DNA from 3 places in the Streptococcus nakanonensis genome. Region 1 is predicted to be linked to each of the others. Evidence: predicted binding sites of a transcription regulator. Region 1 holds the regulator's gene; each other region holds the start of a gene.
What was found. The regulator NrdR, encoded in region 1, represses ribonucleotide reductase genes. The targets are predictions, from matches to a motif close to ACACNATATATNGTGT.
Positions count from the first base shown of each region.

Region 2: nrdD (anaerobic ribonucleoside-triphosphate reductase) is a predicted target of NrdR. The motif match lies at 3,644-3,659, and genes of this name have one in related genera.
Region 3: nrdH (glutaredoxin-like protein NrdH) is a predicted target of NrdR. The motif match lies at 3,313-3,328, and genes of this name have one in related genera.

Region 1 is NZ_AP027139.1:521,959-527,822, reverse strand. Features, by position in the region: gene AC6I9F_RS02810 (NADPH-dependent oxidoreductase) at 1-3, opposite strand, end outside; gene dnaI (primosomal protein DnaI) at 1-896, opposite strand, end outside; gene AC6I9F_RS02800 (replication initiation and membrane attachment family protein) at 897-2,066, opposite strand; gene nrdR (transcriptional regulator NrdR) at 2,067-2,540, opposite strand; gene AC6I9F_RS02790 (GntR family transcriptional regulator) at 2,680-3,045, shown strand; gene AC6I9F_RS02785 (ABC transporter ATP-binding protein) at 3,050-3,745, shown strand; gene AC6I9F_RS02780 (hypothetical protein) at 3,762-4,529, shown strand; gene gggC (streptosactin export ABC transporter GggC) at 4,668-5,864, shown strand, end outside.
Region 2 is NZ_AP027139.1:1,917,064-1,922,927, reverse strand. Features, by position in the region: gene AC6I9F_RS09160 (SP_0198 family lipoprotein) at 1-12, shown strand, start outside; gene cls (cardiolipin synthase) at 274-1,806, shown strand; gene AC6I9F_RS09150 (glycosyltransferase family protein) at 2,061-3,599, shown strand; gene nrdD (anaerobic ribonucleoside-triphosphate reductase) at 3,719-5,864, shown strand, end outside.
Region 3 is NZ_AP027139.1:1,072,088-1,077,951, reverse strand. Features, by position in the region: gene AC6I9F_RS05255 (glycosyltransferase) at 1-286, opposite strand, end outside; gene AC6I9F_RS05250 (YkgJ family cysteine cluster protein) at 459-953, opposite strand; gene ptsP (phosphoenolpyruvate--protein phosphotransferase) at 1,086-2,819, opposite strand; gene AC6I9F_RS05240 (phosphocarrier protein HPr) at 2,825-3,088, opposite strand; gene nrdH (glutaredoxin-like protein NrdH) at 3,439-3,657, shown strand; gene nrdE (class 1b ribonucleoside-diphosphate reductase subunit alpha) at 3,738-5,864, shown strand, end outside.

The DNA.
Region 1 (5,864 bases):
CATCGACGGTTTACTCCTTCTAAACGAGTCTCCTCAGCCAAATAACGGATGCGTTCCATGACGCGTCTGGCTTCCCAGGTCTCGTCATTTCCATGTTTCCCTTTAGCAAAATGCTGCTCCAATTCTTCAAAGTTGAAGTTGGAGGTGAAAAAGGTCGGTAAATTTTCCTGCATCCGATATTGAAGAATGACTTGCAGGATTTCATCACGTACCCAAGCTGTTGATTGCTCGGCACCAATGTCATCTAAAATCAGGACTTCAGACAGTTTAATCTCATCCACCAAGGTCTTGACATTACCATCACCGATAGCATTTTTGACATCAATGACAAAGCTAGGATAGTGGAGGAGAGTGGATGAAACACCACGTTTTTCTGATAAATCATGGGCTAAGGCAGCCACCATGAAACTTTTACCCACACCAAAGTCTCCATACAAGTAAAGACCTTTTTGAATAGCTGGATATTGCTCCACGAAGGCTAATAGCTTTTCAAAAACTGGCAAGCGCCCCAAATCATCCAAATCTACTTGAGCTAAACTAGCTTTCTTGAGAGTAGCTGGCAGATTGATTAACTTGAGGCGGTTCTTAATAGCCGCTTCTTTTTCAGCTGCGATTAGTTCAGGAGTTTCTTCATATGAGACATCCGCATAGCCATGATTCATAACCAAAATCGGCTTGTAGCCTTTGGCAATATAATCCGTATCACCACGAAGAAACTTGTCACGCTCGGTGATGTACTGATTAAACTTGGAGATACTGCGATTTAATTCCTCTGGGGTCAAGGATTCTTGCTGGATAAAAGCCGCAACATCAGGATCTTTCATGATTTTCTGGACCAAATCTTGATAATGAAAACGGCTAGGTTGACGTTTGAGTACGTCTCCGACACTTTCCATCTAATCTCCTCCTTTTTCTAATCGAGCTAATAGTTCTTGTTTCTTACGTTCTAATTCCAGACGAGTTTCCTCGCTGGTTTCATTCTTATAATCTGGATTGCTCCACTTGGGTACATTGGACTTGGCAGGACTCGGTTTACTGCTTTTTTGAGCCTGACTTTTCTGCCCACGCTCACGGATCCGCAAGACTGCCTCTTCTGCCGAATGAATCTTTTGATAGGCATAGTCATTGGCCACCTTCATGGCATATTTCTCATTGATATTTGCCGAATCGACCTTATTAAAGGTCAATAAAAGAATGATATTGATGACTTCGTCCAGCAAGCCCAAGCCAGCAATCTGTTGCAAGAGTTCTCTTTCTGTTTGGGTAATGGTTCCCTTGCGTGTTTGCTTGATTTCTGCCAAGAACTGCAGGGCAGTTTTACTTTTGGCTTCTTTGATAATGGTTGCTTCCTTAGGACTAAAGTCAGAGGAAACAGGTTTTTGAGCGATTTTTTCCCGCATGCGTTTGGTTGAAATAACCTGGGAAACAGCTGTTGACTTAGCCAATTGATAGGTTTCAAACCAAGTCCATTTCTTTTCCTCGGCAATGGCAAAGAGGTTTAAGACGTCGGACTGCTCATCCGCAAAGCGAAGCCCATCTCGAGCCATAAGCTGACGAAAATGATCTAAGTCAAAATCGTTGGCCACTTTCTTCTTGAGACCAAGGTCTTCTTGACTTCCCAGTTCTGCCAAGTCTGGAAAGACTTGATTGAGTGAGACAGGTATTTCTTCTCCCTCAGCACTCTCAACTCCCAAATCCTCCACAGCTGCATCGCCAATCTTTTTCTCCAAAAGTCTGCGATAAACAGGATGCTCCAAGAAGTCCTGGCTCGAAAGGGGAGCATGGAGGGCTAGCTGATAAACATCCCCCTTTTGATAGGGGGTCAGGAGATTGAAAGCAGATAAGATTTTTAGGGATTTTATCAGTCTATCCATCCCAAAGTTGAGATGGTTGAGAATACTTGAAAAGAGGTATTCCTTTCTGCCATTATCCCAAAAACTAATCGTATAAAGATAAAGGCTCAGTGCCTCCTGACCGATAATCGGGAGGTAGCACTGTACCAGAGATGAGGTATCTTGCGACACCCGATTATTCTTTAGATAAGAAAAACGGTCAATTGGCTTCATTTATCTTTCCTTTTTCTTTTTAGAGGACTGGGTGATTTGTTGGAGCAAGCTCTCTAGCTCACTGACATCCTTAAAACTACGATAGACACTGGCAAAACGTACATAGGTAATCTCATCTAACTCAGCCAACTCCTCCATGACGAGTGAACCAATGTCCTCACTTTGAATTTCATTTTCATTTCGACCACGGAGTTTCTGTTCGATACGATTGACTACCATGTTGATTTCATCACTTGACACAGGACGTTTCTGGGCTGAGCGGATAATCCCATTAAAGATTTTATCTCTGGAGAATTGTTCCCGTGTGCCATCTTTTTTAACAACCACTAAGGTTCTTTCTTCTACTCGTTCGTAGGTTGTAAAACGGTGCTGGCATTCATCGCACTCACGTCTTCTACGAATGGTGTTCCCTTCTTCTGCTTGGCGACTATCGATAACACTTGACTTGGTAGCCCCACATTTTGGACAACGCATCCTTTCCCTCCTTATCGTTTTCTTTTCATTATACCATTTTTTAAACGATTCCCAAAACAATTCTTCTTTTTGCTTGACAAGTTTTTTGTTTTGTTGTATTATTTAATTAAGACAAATAGATAAAAGAAAGGAGACCAAGATGTCCTGGACATTTGACAACAAAAAACCCATCTATTTACAGATTATGGAGAAAATCAAGCTTCAGATTGTTTCCCATACACTGGAAGCCAATCAACAACTTCCAACCGTGAGGGAGCTAGCTAGCGAGGCTGGTGTCAATCCAAACACCATCCAAAGAGCCTTGTCAGACCTTGAACGAGAAGGCTTTGTCTACAGCAAGCGCACAACTGGACGATTTGTGACTGAAGATAAGGAGCTAATCGCCCAATCACGCAAACAATTATCGGAAGAAGAATTGGAACACTTCGTTTCCTCCATGACCCATTTTGGCTATGAAAAAGAAGAACTACCAGGCGTAGTCGGCGATTATATTAAAGGAGTTTAAGCCTATGTCATTACTAGCATTTGAAAATGTATCCAAATCATATGGAGCAACACCAGCCCTTGAAAATGTTTCCCTTGAGATCCCAGCTGGAAAAATTGTCGGTCTCCTTGGGCCAAATGGCTCAGGAAAAACAACCCTGATTAAACTAATCAATGGCCTCTTGCAACCAGATCAAGGACGTGTCCTTATCAATGACATGGACCCAAGCCCAGCAACCAAGGCCATCGTAGCTTATTTGCCGGATACGACCTATCTCAATGAGCAAATGAAGGTCAAAGAAGCCCTAACCTACTTCAAGACTTTCTATAAAGATTTCAATATTGAACGCGCCCATCATCTACTTGCAGACCTCGGAATTGATGAAAATAGTCGTCTCAAGAAACTATCAAAAGGAAACAAGGAAAAGGTACAACTGATTTTGGTTATGAGCCGTGATGCTCGCCTCTACGTTTTGGATGAACCCATTGGTGGGGTGGATCCAGCAGCCCGTGATTATATCCTCAATACCATCATCAACAACTACTCACCAACTTCTACCGTTTTGATTTCTACCCACTTGATTTCAGATATCGAGCCAATCTTGGATGAAATTGTCTTCCTCAAAGACGGAAAAGTCGTTCGTCAAGGCAATGTAGACGATATTCGCTATGAGTCGGGTGAATCCATTGACCAACTCTTCCGTCAGGAATTTAAGGCCTAAGCAAAGGAGATTATTTATGTTTTGGAATTTAGTTCGCTACGAATTTAAAAATGTTAACAAGTGGTATTTAGCCCTCTACGCAGCCGTGCTAGTCCTTTCTGCCCTTATCGGGATACAAGCACAGACCTATAACAATCTGCCTGTCAAAGAAAGTCAACCTACTATGCTACTTTTTCTAGCCCTCGTCTTTGGTGGCTTGATGATTACACTTGGGATTTCAACTCTTTTCTTAATCATTAAACGCTTTAAAGGCAGTGTCTATGACCGACAAGGCTATCTGACTTTGACCTTGCCAGTTTCTGAACACCATATCATCACAACCAAACTAATCGGTGCCTTTATCTGGTCGTTGATTAGCACTGCTGTCCTAGCTCTAAGTGCTGTTATTATTGTGACCATAACGGCTTCAGAATGGATCCCTCTTTCTTATGTGATTACATTTGTAGAAACACATCTCCCTCAGATCTTTCTTACAGGTATATCCTTCCTACTAAATACCATTTCCAGTATACTCTGCATCTACTTGGCTATTTCCATTGGACAGCTTTTCAATGAATACCGTACAGCACTCGCTGTTGCAGCCTACATTGGTATCCAAATCGTCATTGGATTTATTGAACTTTCCTTCAATCTTAGTTCTAATTTCTATGTCAATTCACTTGTAGGACTCAATGACCATTTCTATATGGGAGCAAGTATAAGTATTGTTGAAGAACTCATTTTCATAGCTATCTTTTACCTCGGAACCTACTATATCTTGAGAAACAAGGTTAATTTGCAATAGTTTTAAAGTCTAGCGACAATAACTCGCTAGACTTTTTTCGTTCTCAGGACTTACATTTTTATATGAAGTATTTAACAAAAAGGAGTATAATGACTTTAAAACTGATTACATGTATATTGATAAGGAGGTTAAGTCTTTATGCTGAGAAGATTTGTTACTAAGAAACACCTCGTACTTTACTTCTTTTCTATTGCCATTACTTGGCTGGAAGCAATTATCACGCCAGCCCTTGTTCAGAATATTGTTGCCAGTTTTACCAATCAAGAACTAGGCCTTCTTTGGAAAGTATTGATTCTAGGAATCCTTGGAAACCTCATCCTCTTACTAGGCTTGGCTGGGAAACGCTATTACTACGCTCGTTTGATTACTGACTTCAAATATGGAATCAAGAGTGCTATTTTCAAGCGATTTTTAAATAGTTATGAGATTGATGAAAAGGATATTTTGTCTGACCTAGAAAACGACGTCAAGCAACTAGAAGAAAGCTATATTGAGCCAACGGTCATCATCATTTCTTCTCTTGGCTTCACAACTGTGTCCATTCTCTATGCCCTGTGGACCAATTTTCACCTGGGCTTGATTTTCATCCTCTTCTACTCCTTTCCTGTACTCTGCAGTGCTATCGGATCCAAGCGTTTGGATTCACTTTCTGAAAAGCGGTCCACTGTTAACCAGAGCTACTTAGCAAGCTTGACAAATTTTATTGGTGGTAGCCAACAAATTCGCCATTATCAGGGGCAAGACTACTTTTTTGCTCACTATCAAAAGCAATTACAAACCAGTCTGGATGTCGAAATCAACTATGAAAAGCAACGAACTTTAAACAGTCTCTTGATCAATAGCATCGATGCCTTTTGCTCCGTCACACCTATTGTCATCGGTGGCTTTATGACCTACTATAATTATTTAGATGCGGCTAGTTTTGTGGCCATCTATCTGGTTTCCCATAATATCGGCTATCAATTCCAAGAGTTGGCTTACTTTACCAACACCCGAAAAGCGAATCGAACTCTTCTCAACAAATACCAAAAACTTTTGAACCAGTCTGATCCCATCTCGCCTAGAAGCATAGAAAATATTTTCCCTATCCAACTTGACACCATCTCCCTTGAAAAAGAGGGGAATAGCCTCTTGTCTCCGATTTCCATACACATCAAGCAAGGAGAAAAAATTGCCATTATCGGGGAAAGTGGCTCTGGTAAAACAACCCTGCTCAATATCATTCATGGAGAAGAGACACCAACAAGTGGTCAGATTAGCTTTGCTGGTCAGAACCTGTCACGTCAAGAAATCACAAGTATTAGTTCCTATATTCTCCAAGATAGCCATTGCTTT
Region 2 (5,864 bases), 730 kb from region 1:
TTAACTAAATAAGACTATGCAAGTAGAAAGGGCTGGATTTTTCAGCCTTTTTGCTTTCACTTAGAAAAATGATAATAAGTACTTGCCTTTTAGTGAATACCTGCGTTATACTAGTATCAATTATCTGTTTTTAGCATTCATACTCTTCGAAAATCTCTTCGAACCACGTCAGCTTCCATCTGCAACCTCAAATCAGTGCTTTGAGTAACCTATGGCTAGCTTCCTAGTTTGCTCTTTGATTTTCATTGAGTATCAAAATATCAAGGAGAGGATATGAAATATAGAAAATTTCAATTATTGATGTCCAAGTATGGCTTTAGTCTTTCGATTATGCTACTTGAACTTTGTCTGGTTTTTGGTCTCTTTCTTTATTTAGGGCGCATGGCTCCCATTTTATGGATTACTGTCCTCATTCTACTGAGTATCATCACAATCATTTCGATAGTCAACCGTAATACGACTCCTGAGAATAAGGTAACCTGGTTGTTAGTAGCCTTTGTACCAGTATTTGGCCCCTTGCTCTATCTGATGTTTGGTGAAAGGCGCTTGTCCAAAAAAGAAATCAAACAACTGAAGAAGCTAGGCTCTATGCATTTCCAAGAAGCAAATAGCCAGCTACTAAAAGAGGAATTAAAAGAAAGTGATAAGGCAGCTTATGGCGTCATCAAGTCCTTATTGAGTATGGATACCAATGCCGATGTCTATGATCAAACTGCCTCTACATTTTTTCCTAACGGAGAGGCTATGTGGAAAAAGATGGTAGAAGATCTTAAAAAGGCTGAGAAATTTATCTTCTTGGAATATTACATTATAGAAGAAGGTTTGATGTGGAATCGTATTTTAGAAATCTTGGAGCAAAAAGTCGCTCAAGGAGTTGAAGTTAAACTGCTCTATGACGATATTGGCTGTATGGCTACTTTAACAGGAGATTATGCACATCGACTTCGTCAGCTGGGCATCGAGGCCCATAAATTCAATAAAGTTATTCCTCGTTTGACAGTGGCCTATAATAACAGAGATCATAGAAAAATATTGATTGTTGATGGTCAGATAGCCTATACTGGTGGGGTCAATCTGGCAGATGAGTACATTAACCACGTCGAGAGATTTGGTTATTGGAAGGATAGTGGAATTCGCTTAGACGGACTAGCGGTAAAAGCCCTGACACGCTTATTTTTGACCACTTGGTACATCAATCGAGGAGAGATTAGTGATTTTGATCAATATCATTTAGAAAATCATTCTATCCCAAGTGACGGTTTAACCATTCCATACGGAAGTGGACCCAAGCCAATTTTTCGAACGCAGGTAGGGAAAAAGGTTTATCAGAGTTTGATCAATCAAGCAACTGAATCGGTCTATATTACGACACCTTATTTGATCATAGATTATGATTTAACGGAGACAATCAAAAATGCTGCTATGAGAGGGGTCGATGTTCGGATTGTCACCCCTTACATACCAGATAAGAAGTTCATTCAGTTAGTCACAAGAGGGGCTTATCCAGACCTTCTTTCTGCTGGTGTTCGAATTTATGAGTATAGTCCAGGTTTTATTCATAGTAAGCAGATGTTGGTAGACGAAGATTTTGCGGTGGTGGGGACAATCAATCTCGACTACCGAAGCTTGGTGCACCATTATGAAAATGCAGTCTTACTCTATAAAACTCCTTCTATAATGGAAATAGCCCGAGATTTTCAAAATATATTTGCAGATTCTCAGGAAGTCTATCCTCATTCTATCAAAACGAGCTGGTATCAAAAACTTGTAAAAGAAATTGCCCAGTTATTCGCCCCAATCTTATAAGAAATCTAGGACTTAGGAAATGACCGAGTCCTCTTTTTCTTGATTTTTACGAATAGAAAGATATAGGAGGGATGATGATGACTCAGAAAGAAATAAACTATATCCTGACATTCAAACAGACACATTTACACCGCTTTCGGGAAATTGAAACCTTTGTGAAACTATGCAAAAAATCACTCAAACAGCCATCGCAAGCTGACAATCCTAGGACTTTTTGATATACTAAGACAGATAAATTGAATAGGAGAAACGATATGAGTGTGTATGGTAGAGTAGAAGAAGTTCATCAGGAGAATCGTGAACCTCTAGAATACCAAATCGAACAAGAATCGTATCATCGTGAATCAAGTCGTCTTCCTTTGGTGAAAATTTTACTATGGAGTACGCTTGTAACGGGGATAACTCTAGGAGTACCGCTATTACTCGATTTAATGAGTGCACAAGAAGTGCAGGATTTTTATGCAGGTTGGGCGCTTCATCAGACAGGGAAGATTTACAGCGACTATTATGGAAGTCAAGGTTTGCTTTATTATTTGCTGACTTATGTGACTCAGGGCGGATTTTTCTTTGCCATTTTTGAGTGGTTAGCCTTGGTAGCAGGAGGATTTTTCCTCTTTCAATCGGCGGACACCTTGACAGAGCAAGGAGACCAAGCTGGACAAGTGGTGACTATTTTTTACATGCTAGTTACAGGTCTTGCTTTTGGTGGAGGTTATGCGACTCTTTTAGCGCTTCCTTTCTTATTCGCGGCCTTTAGTTTAGTTGCGGCCTATCTAAGCAATCCAAGCCATGATAAGGGATTTATACGGATTGGGCTGGCTTTGGCGGGAGGATTTTTCTTTGCCCCCTTGTCATCGCTCCTGTTTATTGCTGTAGTGAGTTTAGGCTTGTTGGTCTTTAACCTTGGGCATAGACGCTTTGCGCATGGGTTTTATCAGTTTCTTGCAGTGGCTTTAGGTTTTTCACTTATCTTTTATCCAACTGCCTACTATAGTGTTGCAACAGGAAGTTTTGGGGATGCCATTAGTGGTATTCGTTATCCTATTGACAGTATTAGCTTTGATTTCACTTCTAAAATTTTAGAGAATATGGCTTTTTATGGCTTGTTGTCCCTTGGTTTGGGATTTGTGGTTTGTATCTTTTTAGGTCTCTTTCAATCCAAGCCCTCTAAACTATACGTCATTTCGGTTCCTGCAAGTCTTGTGACAATTTTAGGTTTGATTTTGCTTTTCTTTTCACAAGAGCCTCTGCACGCTTCTTATTTGATGGTCGTCTTCCCTGTTTTCCTACTTTTATTGGTAACCAATATTAAGAGTCAACAGAGGGGGCGTAGTGTTAGAAGAAGACGAAGAGAAACGCCAGTTAGCCTATGGAGTCGTTTTTTTAAAGGAAATCTATATCTGCCAGTTTTAGGGCTTGTCTATCTTTTGACTGTTCCTTTTTTGATGAAGTTTGTCCTTTATCCGGTACCTTATCAAGAACGTAATCGTCTTGCTGATTTGGTAAAAGAGGAGACAAATACGGAAGATGCTATCTATGCATGGGATGATACTGCGACTCTTTATCGTAAGAGTGAGCGCTTGTCGCCATCGGCGATTTTGTCTCCCGTGCACTATACAGCAACTGAGGAAAACCGGAATAAGCTACTCAATGACTTGAAAGAAAAACAACCTAAGGTGATTGTGGTGAATGACAAGGTGCCAGTCTGGTCTGAAGTGGAAACACTCTTAAAAGAAAATTACCAACCAGTAAAGACGGATTACTCAGAGTTTAAAGTCTATAAAATTAAATAACCAAATCAATATCTTGTGTATTTTTAAAAATTTTAGGATTTTTAACACAAGATATTGATTTTTCTTTTTAGAGTGGTATAATACTTTTTAGAAAGAACATTTTAGAAAAGAGAATGCATATGATTGCACTAGAAGAAAAAATTACAATTTTGCCAACTCTCTTCGTCGAGAAACGAGATGGGAGACGTGTTGTATTTGATGTGGACAAGATTGACAAGGCTCTCCACAAGGCGGCAGACAAGGTTATGGATGTGACACCCTTGGTCGAAAAACGCCTCAATGCTCTGACCGAGCGAATTGTCACAGAAATTCATAGTCGCTTTCCACAGGGGGTTAAGATTTACGAAATTCAAAATATTGTAGAACATGAACTCCTTGAAGCCAAAGAATATGCGCTGGCTGAGGAGTATATTACTTATCGGACGCAGAGGGATTTTGAGCGCTCAAAAGCGACAGATATTAACTTTAGTATCCATAAACTACTCAACAAAGACCAAGCAGTTGTCAATGAAAATGCTAATAAAGACAGCGATGTCTTTAATACCCAGCGTGATTTGACAGCAGGGATTGTTGGGAAATCAATCGGACTGCAAATGCTGCCTAAGCACGTAGCCAATGCCCACCAAAAGGGAGATATCCACTATCACGATTTGGACTACAGCCCCTATACCCCTATGACCAACTGCTGTTTGATTGACTTTAAAGGTATGTTGGAAAATGGTTTTAAGATTGGAAATGCAGAGGTAGAAAGTCCCAAGTCTATCCAGACTGCGACAGCTCAGATTTCCCAAATTATCGCCAACGTTGCTTCTAGCCAGTACGGTGGCTGTTCAGCTGACCGTATCGATGAAGTTTTGGCGCCTTATGCAGAGAAGAACTATCAAAAACATCTCAAAGATGCAGAAGAGTGGGTATTGCCTGAAAAACGAGAAGATTATGCCTGGAAGAAAACCCAAAAAGACATCTATGATGCCATGCAATCTCTTGAGTATGAAATCAATACTCTCTTCACTTCAAATGGTCAAACACCCTTTACTTCGCTAGGTTTTGGTCTGGGAACCAATCGTTTTGAGCGTGAAATTCAAAAGGCAATTTTAAACATTCGCATTAAGGGCCTTGGTTCAGAACATCGTACGGCTATCTTCCCTAAACTGATTTTTACTCTGAAAAGAGGCCTTAACTTGGAAGAAGGGACTCCAAACTACGACATTAAGCAGTTGGCTCTAGAGTGTGCAACCAAGCGGATGTACCCAGATGTTTTGTCCTATGATAAGATTATCGAGTTGACAGGTTCTTTCAAAGTTCCTATGGGATGTCGTTCGTTCCTTCAAGGATGGAAGGATGAAAATGGTGTAGAAGTCAATTCAGGTCGGATGAATCTAGGCGTTGTGACGGTTAACCTGCCTCGTATTGCCCTCGAGTCTGAGGGAGACATGAATAAGTTCTGGGAGATCTTCAACGAGCGGATGAATATCGCTGAAGATGCTCTGGTTTACCGTGTCGAACGCACTAAAGAAGCAACACCAGCAAATGCTCCTATCCTTTATCAATACGGTGCTTTTGGTCATCGTCTAGGTAAAGAAGAAAGTGTTGACCAGCTCTTTAAGAATCGTCGAGCGACCGTTTCGCTGGGTTACATCGGTTTGTACGAAGTGGCTACTGTTTTCTTTGGAAATAGCTGGGAAAGCAATCTAGAAGCCAAGGAATTCACGCTGGATATCATTCGTGATATGAAACGCCGTGTAGAAGAGTGGTCAGATCAATATGGCTATCATTTCTCTATCTACTCAACACCGTCTGAAAGTTTGACAGACCGTTTCTGTCGACTAGATACAGACAAGTTTGGTTCTATTCCTGATATTACAGATAAGGAATACTATACCAACTCTTTCCACTACGATGTTCGTAAAAATCCAACACCGTTTGAAAAATTAGACTTTGAGAAAGTCTATCCAGAAGCAGGTGCGTCAGGTGGTTTCATCCATTATTGTGAGTATCCAGTCCTCCAGCAAAATCCAAAGGCTTTGGAAGCTGTATGGGACTATGCCTATGACCGTGTGGGATATTTGGGGACCAATACTCCAATTGACCGTTGCTACAAGTGTGACTTTGAAGGGGATTTTGAACCAACTGAGAGAGGATTTGCTTGTCCTAACTGTGGCAATAGCGACCCTAAAACAGTAGACGTTGTTAAACGGACTTGTGGCTATCTTGGCAATCCTCAAGCGAGACCGATGGTCAACGGCCGTCACAAGGAAATCGCTG
Region 3 (5,864 bases), 550 kb from region 1:
CCCAAATCTTGTGTTGACCATCCGCATCTGCTGTAACGATAGTTCCAGGCATCTTGAGGGATTGAATGTAAGCAAAAGCCGTTTTCAAAGCCTGACCCTTACCTTGATTGACCTGATGACGAAGTACAGTCCCATAGTTTTCAGCCTGAGCAAATATTTCTTTACATTCAGGAGAACTACCATCATCAATCACAATGATAGAAAAATCACCCTTCTTGTGAATTTTTTCAATCAGTGTTAGCAAATTAAAATCAGGTTGATAAGCTGGAATAACTAGATAATTCATAGCTGTACCTCTTTCTTTTTGTTTGTATAAGTATACGTTCACTTGCTTAAAAAATCCGTATAACTGCTTTTTTATAAAAATAAATTGATGATTTCTCAAAAATAGAACATAAAGAGAAAACTCCATAGAAATGATTTCTACAGAGTTAGAACAGTATCTTTATAATAAATCTCTATAACTTATCCTTTAATTTCTCAACAAAGAGATAGGCTGCTGGACAGGTCAAAGTATTCTTAATCGTCAAATGGTTGATTTGATGGATCTTTTTGCGATCTGTATGGGGGAACTCTCGGCAGGCCTTGGGACGAACATCATAGATGGAACAGAGATTATCTCCTCCTAGAAAGGGACAAGGCATGGATTTAAAAACCTTATCGCCATCTTCATCTACCTGCAAAAACTCTGCTTCAAAAGCTGGTAATTTCATCTTAAAGTACTTGGCGATTCGTGTAATATCCGCTTCTTTAAAGTCAGGCCCCAATGTCTTGCAACAGTTGGCACAGGCCGTACAATCAATCTCCGCAAAAACTTCTTGGTGAATCTGCTGGGCTATCTTATCTAGATTTTTTGGTGGTTTTTTCTTTAGATTTGCTAAAATTTTACGGTGTTCCTTTTGCTTTTGCAAGGCTAGCTGGTGGTAATACTCAATATCAATTTCTTTAGACATGATTTCTCTCTTATTCTATTTGTTTCTCCTATTATATCATGCCTCTGATTCATTGAAAAGTGGACTTTAAAAGACTATACTTTCCCAAAATGCGTCAAAAAACCTTGCAACTAGGTTACAAGGTTAATGACATTAATCGAAGTTAACGTATTCTTTTTGAAGTTCAAGAACTTCTTCCATTGTTGAACACTCTGTAAGGGCACGGTTAGCGTACTCTTCCATCTTAGCAGTATCCAATTTCTTCATCAAGCTACGTGTACGAAGGACAGATGTTGCTGACATAGAGAACTCATCCAAGCCCATTCCGACAAGAAGTGGAACAGCTTTTTGGTCACCAGCCATCTCACCACACATACCAGCCCATTTACCTTCAGCGTGAGCTGCCTTGATAACGTTGTTGATCAAGCGAAGGATTGATGGGTTATATGGTTGGTAAAGGTATGAAACTTGCTCGTTCATACGGTCTGCTGCCATTGAGTATTGGATCAAGTCGTTTGTTCCAATTGACATGAAGTCTACTTCTTTTGCAAATTGGTCTGCAAGCATGGCTGCTGCAGGGATTTCAATCATGATACCAACTTGGATGTCATCCGCAACTGCAACACCTTCAGCAAGAAGGTTTGCTTTTTCTTCTTCATAAACTGCTTTAGCTGCACGGAATTCTTTCAAAAGGGCAACCATTGGGAACATGATACGCAATTGACCATGAACAGAAGCACGAAGAAGAGCACGGATTTGTGTACGGAACATTGCATCTCCAGTTTCAGAAATAGAGATACGAAGGGCACGGAATCCAAGGAATGGGTTCATTTCATGTGGCATATCGAAGTAAGGAAGTTCCTTATCTCCGCCGATATCCATTGTACGAACAACCACTGGTTTACCATTCATTCCCTCAAGAACAGCCTTGTATGCTTCATACTGCTCATCTTCAGTTGGGAAGTCTTGAGAATCCATGTACAAGAACTCTGTACGGTAAAGTCCAACAGCTTCTGCACCGTTGTTGTTAACACCTTCAACATCTTTTGGAGTACCGATGTTAGCAGCCAACTCGAAATGTTTACCGTCAGCAGTCACTGTTTGAGCATCTTTCAAAAGTGCCCATTCAGCTTTTTGTTTAGCATAAGCTTCACCAGCTGCTTTAAATTCTGCCGCTTGTTCATCTGTTGGGTTGATAATCACTTCACCAGTAATTCCGTTAACGGCAAGGATATCACTGTCTTTCACTACTTCAGTGATGTTATTTGTTCCCAATACAGCTGCAATTTCAAGTGTACGTGCCATGATAGCTGAGTGGCTTGTACGTCCACCGATGTTTGTTACAAAAGCTTTTACAAAGTTTTTGTCCAATTGAGCTGTATCAGATGGTGTTAAGTCATGTGCAATCACGATCACTTCTTCATTGATAGAAGCTGGGTTTGGCAATTTCTTACCAAGAAGGTTTGCCAATACACGTTTTGTCACGTCGCGGATGTCCGCTGCACGTTCTTGCATGTATGGGTTGTCTTCCATACCTTCAAAGATAGTGATGAACATGTCAGTCACTTCTTTAAGACCTGCTTCTGCATTGACTTTCTTAGCACGAATTGTTTCTTTAATCTGACCAATCAATTCTGGGTCAGAAAGAACCATCAAATGAGCGTCAAAAACTTGAGCCGCTTCTTCACCAAGCGTACCTACAGCTTTCTCGCGGATAAGAGAAAGCTCGTTTTGAGAAGCTTCAAGAGCAACATCCAAACGAGCCTCTTCTGCGTTTGTATCTTCGACTGAAATAGTCTCGAATGACAAATCCGGTTGAACGAGTAGATATGCTTTTGCAACTGCAACACCGTCAGATGCTGCGATTCCTTTAAGCATTTCTGTCATTTCCCTTATGCCAATCCTTCTTTTTCCATTGTTTCTGAGATTGCAGCGATAGCGTCATCTGCATCTGCACCTTCAGCTGAGATAGTTACGTCAGCACCTTGGCCAACACCAAGACTCATAACACCCATAATTGATTTAAGGTTAACTGATTTACCTTTGTATTCAAGAGTGATATCTGAAGCAAATTTGCTAGCAGTTTGCACCAACAATGTTGCTGGACGTGCGTGAATACCTGTTTCTGCCACTACGTGGAAATCTTTAGAAGCCATAGTTTGACTCTCCTTTTGTTCTTTCTTTTTTTGAGTTATATGTGATAACCCTTACAGTTTGGTATTATACCATCTTCTAGGATTTTTTTCAAGCATTTTCTGGATTTTCCTTCAATTTCCTTTCAGATAACTTGCTGAAAATCTTCTATCCTAGATAACAAAACACAGGATATAGTTTCTTTAAAAACGATTTATAGGATAATCATTGCTGTTTTATAAAGTAAACACTACATATTGTGTTTTGTGAGCTTGACTAGAAAAACAGACCACTATATTTAGTTCAAATCATTGACAAAATTTTATTTTCTGATATACTAGGATAGTATTAAATTTTGAAGAGGAGTTACACAATGGTAACCGTTTATTCTAAAAACAACTGTGTCCAATGTAAGATGACCAAACGTTTCTTGGACAGTAATAATGTCTCTTATCGTGAAATCAATCTTGATGAGCAACCTGAGTACATCGATCAAGTTAAAGAGCTCGGTTTTAGCGCAGCTCCTGTTATCCAAACACCAACTGAAGTCTTTTCAGGTTTCCAACCAGGAAAACTGAAACAATTAGCATAATCTTAGTACATCATCCAGAAGAAACTGCTTTTAGGGCTAACTTAGAAGCCTTTCTTTTGTAATTAGATAAGGGAAATTTTATGGGATTAAAACATCTTGAAGACGTGACTTACTTCCGTCTCAATAACGAAATTAACCGTCCTGTTAATGGACAAATCATGCTTCATAAAGATAAGGAAGCCTTGGATGCCTTCTTTAAAGAAAATGTCGTTCCAAACACTATGGTTTTTGATTCAATTACTGATAAAATCAACTACCTCATTGAACACAACTACATCGAAACAGCCTTTATCAAGAAATACCGTCCAGAGTTCTTGGAAGAATTGGCTCAATTTATCAAAGACCAAAACTTCCAATTCAAGTCTTTCATGGCTGCTTATAAATTTTACAATCAATATGCCTTAAAGACTAATGACGGTGAATACTATCTTGAAAGTATGGAAGACCGTGTCTTCTTTAACGCCCTTTATTTCGCTGATGGGAATGAAGCTGTTGCAATCGATATTGCCAATGAAATCATCCACCAACGCTACCAACCTGCTACTCCTTCCTTCTTGAATGCTGGACGTGCTCGTCGTGGGGAGTTGGTATCTTGTTTCTTAATCCAAGTGACGGATGACATGAACTCTATCGGACGTTCTATCAACTCTGCCCTTCAACTTTCACGTATTGGTGGTGGTGTGGGAATTACCCTCAGCAACCTTCGTGAAGCTGGTGCACCTATCAAGGGTTATGAAGGAGCAGCTTCTGGTGTCGTACCAGTTATGAAACTCTTCGAAGATAGCTTCTCTTACTCAAACCAATTGGGGCAACGTCAAGGTGCTGGGGTTGTCTACCTCAACGTCTTTCACCCAGATATCATCGCCTTCCTTTCAACTAAGAAAGAAAATGCCGATGAAAAAGTTCGTGTCAAAACCCTATCACTTGGTGTTGTAGTACCAGATAAATTCTACGAATTGGCGCGTAAAAATGAAGAAATGTACCTCTTCAGCCCTTACTCTGTAGAAAAAGAATACAATGTCCCATTCAACTACATCGACATTACTGAAAAATACGATGAATTGGTCGCAAATCCAAATATTCGCAAGACAAAAATCAAGGCGCGTGATTTAGAAACTGAAATCTCTAAATTGCAACAGGAGTCTGGTTATCCTTATGTAGTCAATATTGATACGGCTAACCGTGCAAATCCTGTTGATGGAAAGATTATCATGAGTAACTTGTGTTCTGAGATTCTTCAAGTCCAAGAACCAAGCTTGATCAACGATGCTCAAGAATTCCTTCAAATGGGAACAGATGTTTCATGTAACCTTGGTTCAACCAACGTGGTCAACATGATGACCTCACCTGACTTTGGTCGTTCTATCCGTGCTATGGTTCGTTCCCTTACTTTCGTTACAGATAGTTCACACATCGTGGCTGTACCTACGATTGACTATGGAAATAGCCAAGCTCATACTTTTGGTCTTGGTGCTATGGGACTTCACAGCTACCTTGCCCAACAATTGATTGAATATGGATCGCCTGAGTCTATTGAGTTTACAAGCATCTACTTTATGCTTATGAACTACTGGACCTTGGTTGAGTCAAACAATATCGCGCGTGAACGTGGTATTACCTTCCATAACTTTGAAAAATCAGACTATGCTAAGGGAAGCTACTTTGATAAGTATATAACTGGCGAGTTTGTTCCAAAATCAGACCGTGTTAAAGAACTCTTCAAAGATGTCTTTATTCCAAGTGCTGCTGACTGGGCTGAACTTCGCGACAAGGTTCAAGCAGATGGTCTTTACCACCAAAACCGCCTTGCTGTAGCGCCAAATGGTTCTATCAGCTATATCAACGACGTTTCTGCTTCTATCCACCCGATTACGCAACGTATCGAAGAACGCCAAGAGAAGAAAATTGGTAAAATCTACTACCCTGCTGCTGGCTTGTCTACAGAAACCATTCCTTACTACACTTCTGCCTACGATATGGATATGCGTAAAGTCATCGATGTTTACGCTGCTGCGACTGAACACGTGGATCAAGGACTTTCACTCACCCTCTTCATGCGTAGTGACATTCCAAAAGGCCTTTACGAATGGAAGAGGGAAAATAAACAAACGACACGTGACTTGTCCATCCTTCGTAACTATGCCTTTAACAAGGGAATCAAGTCTATCTACTACGTCCGTACCTTTACAGATGACGGTGGAGAAGTC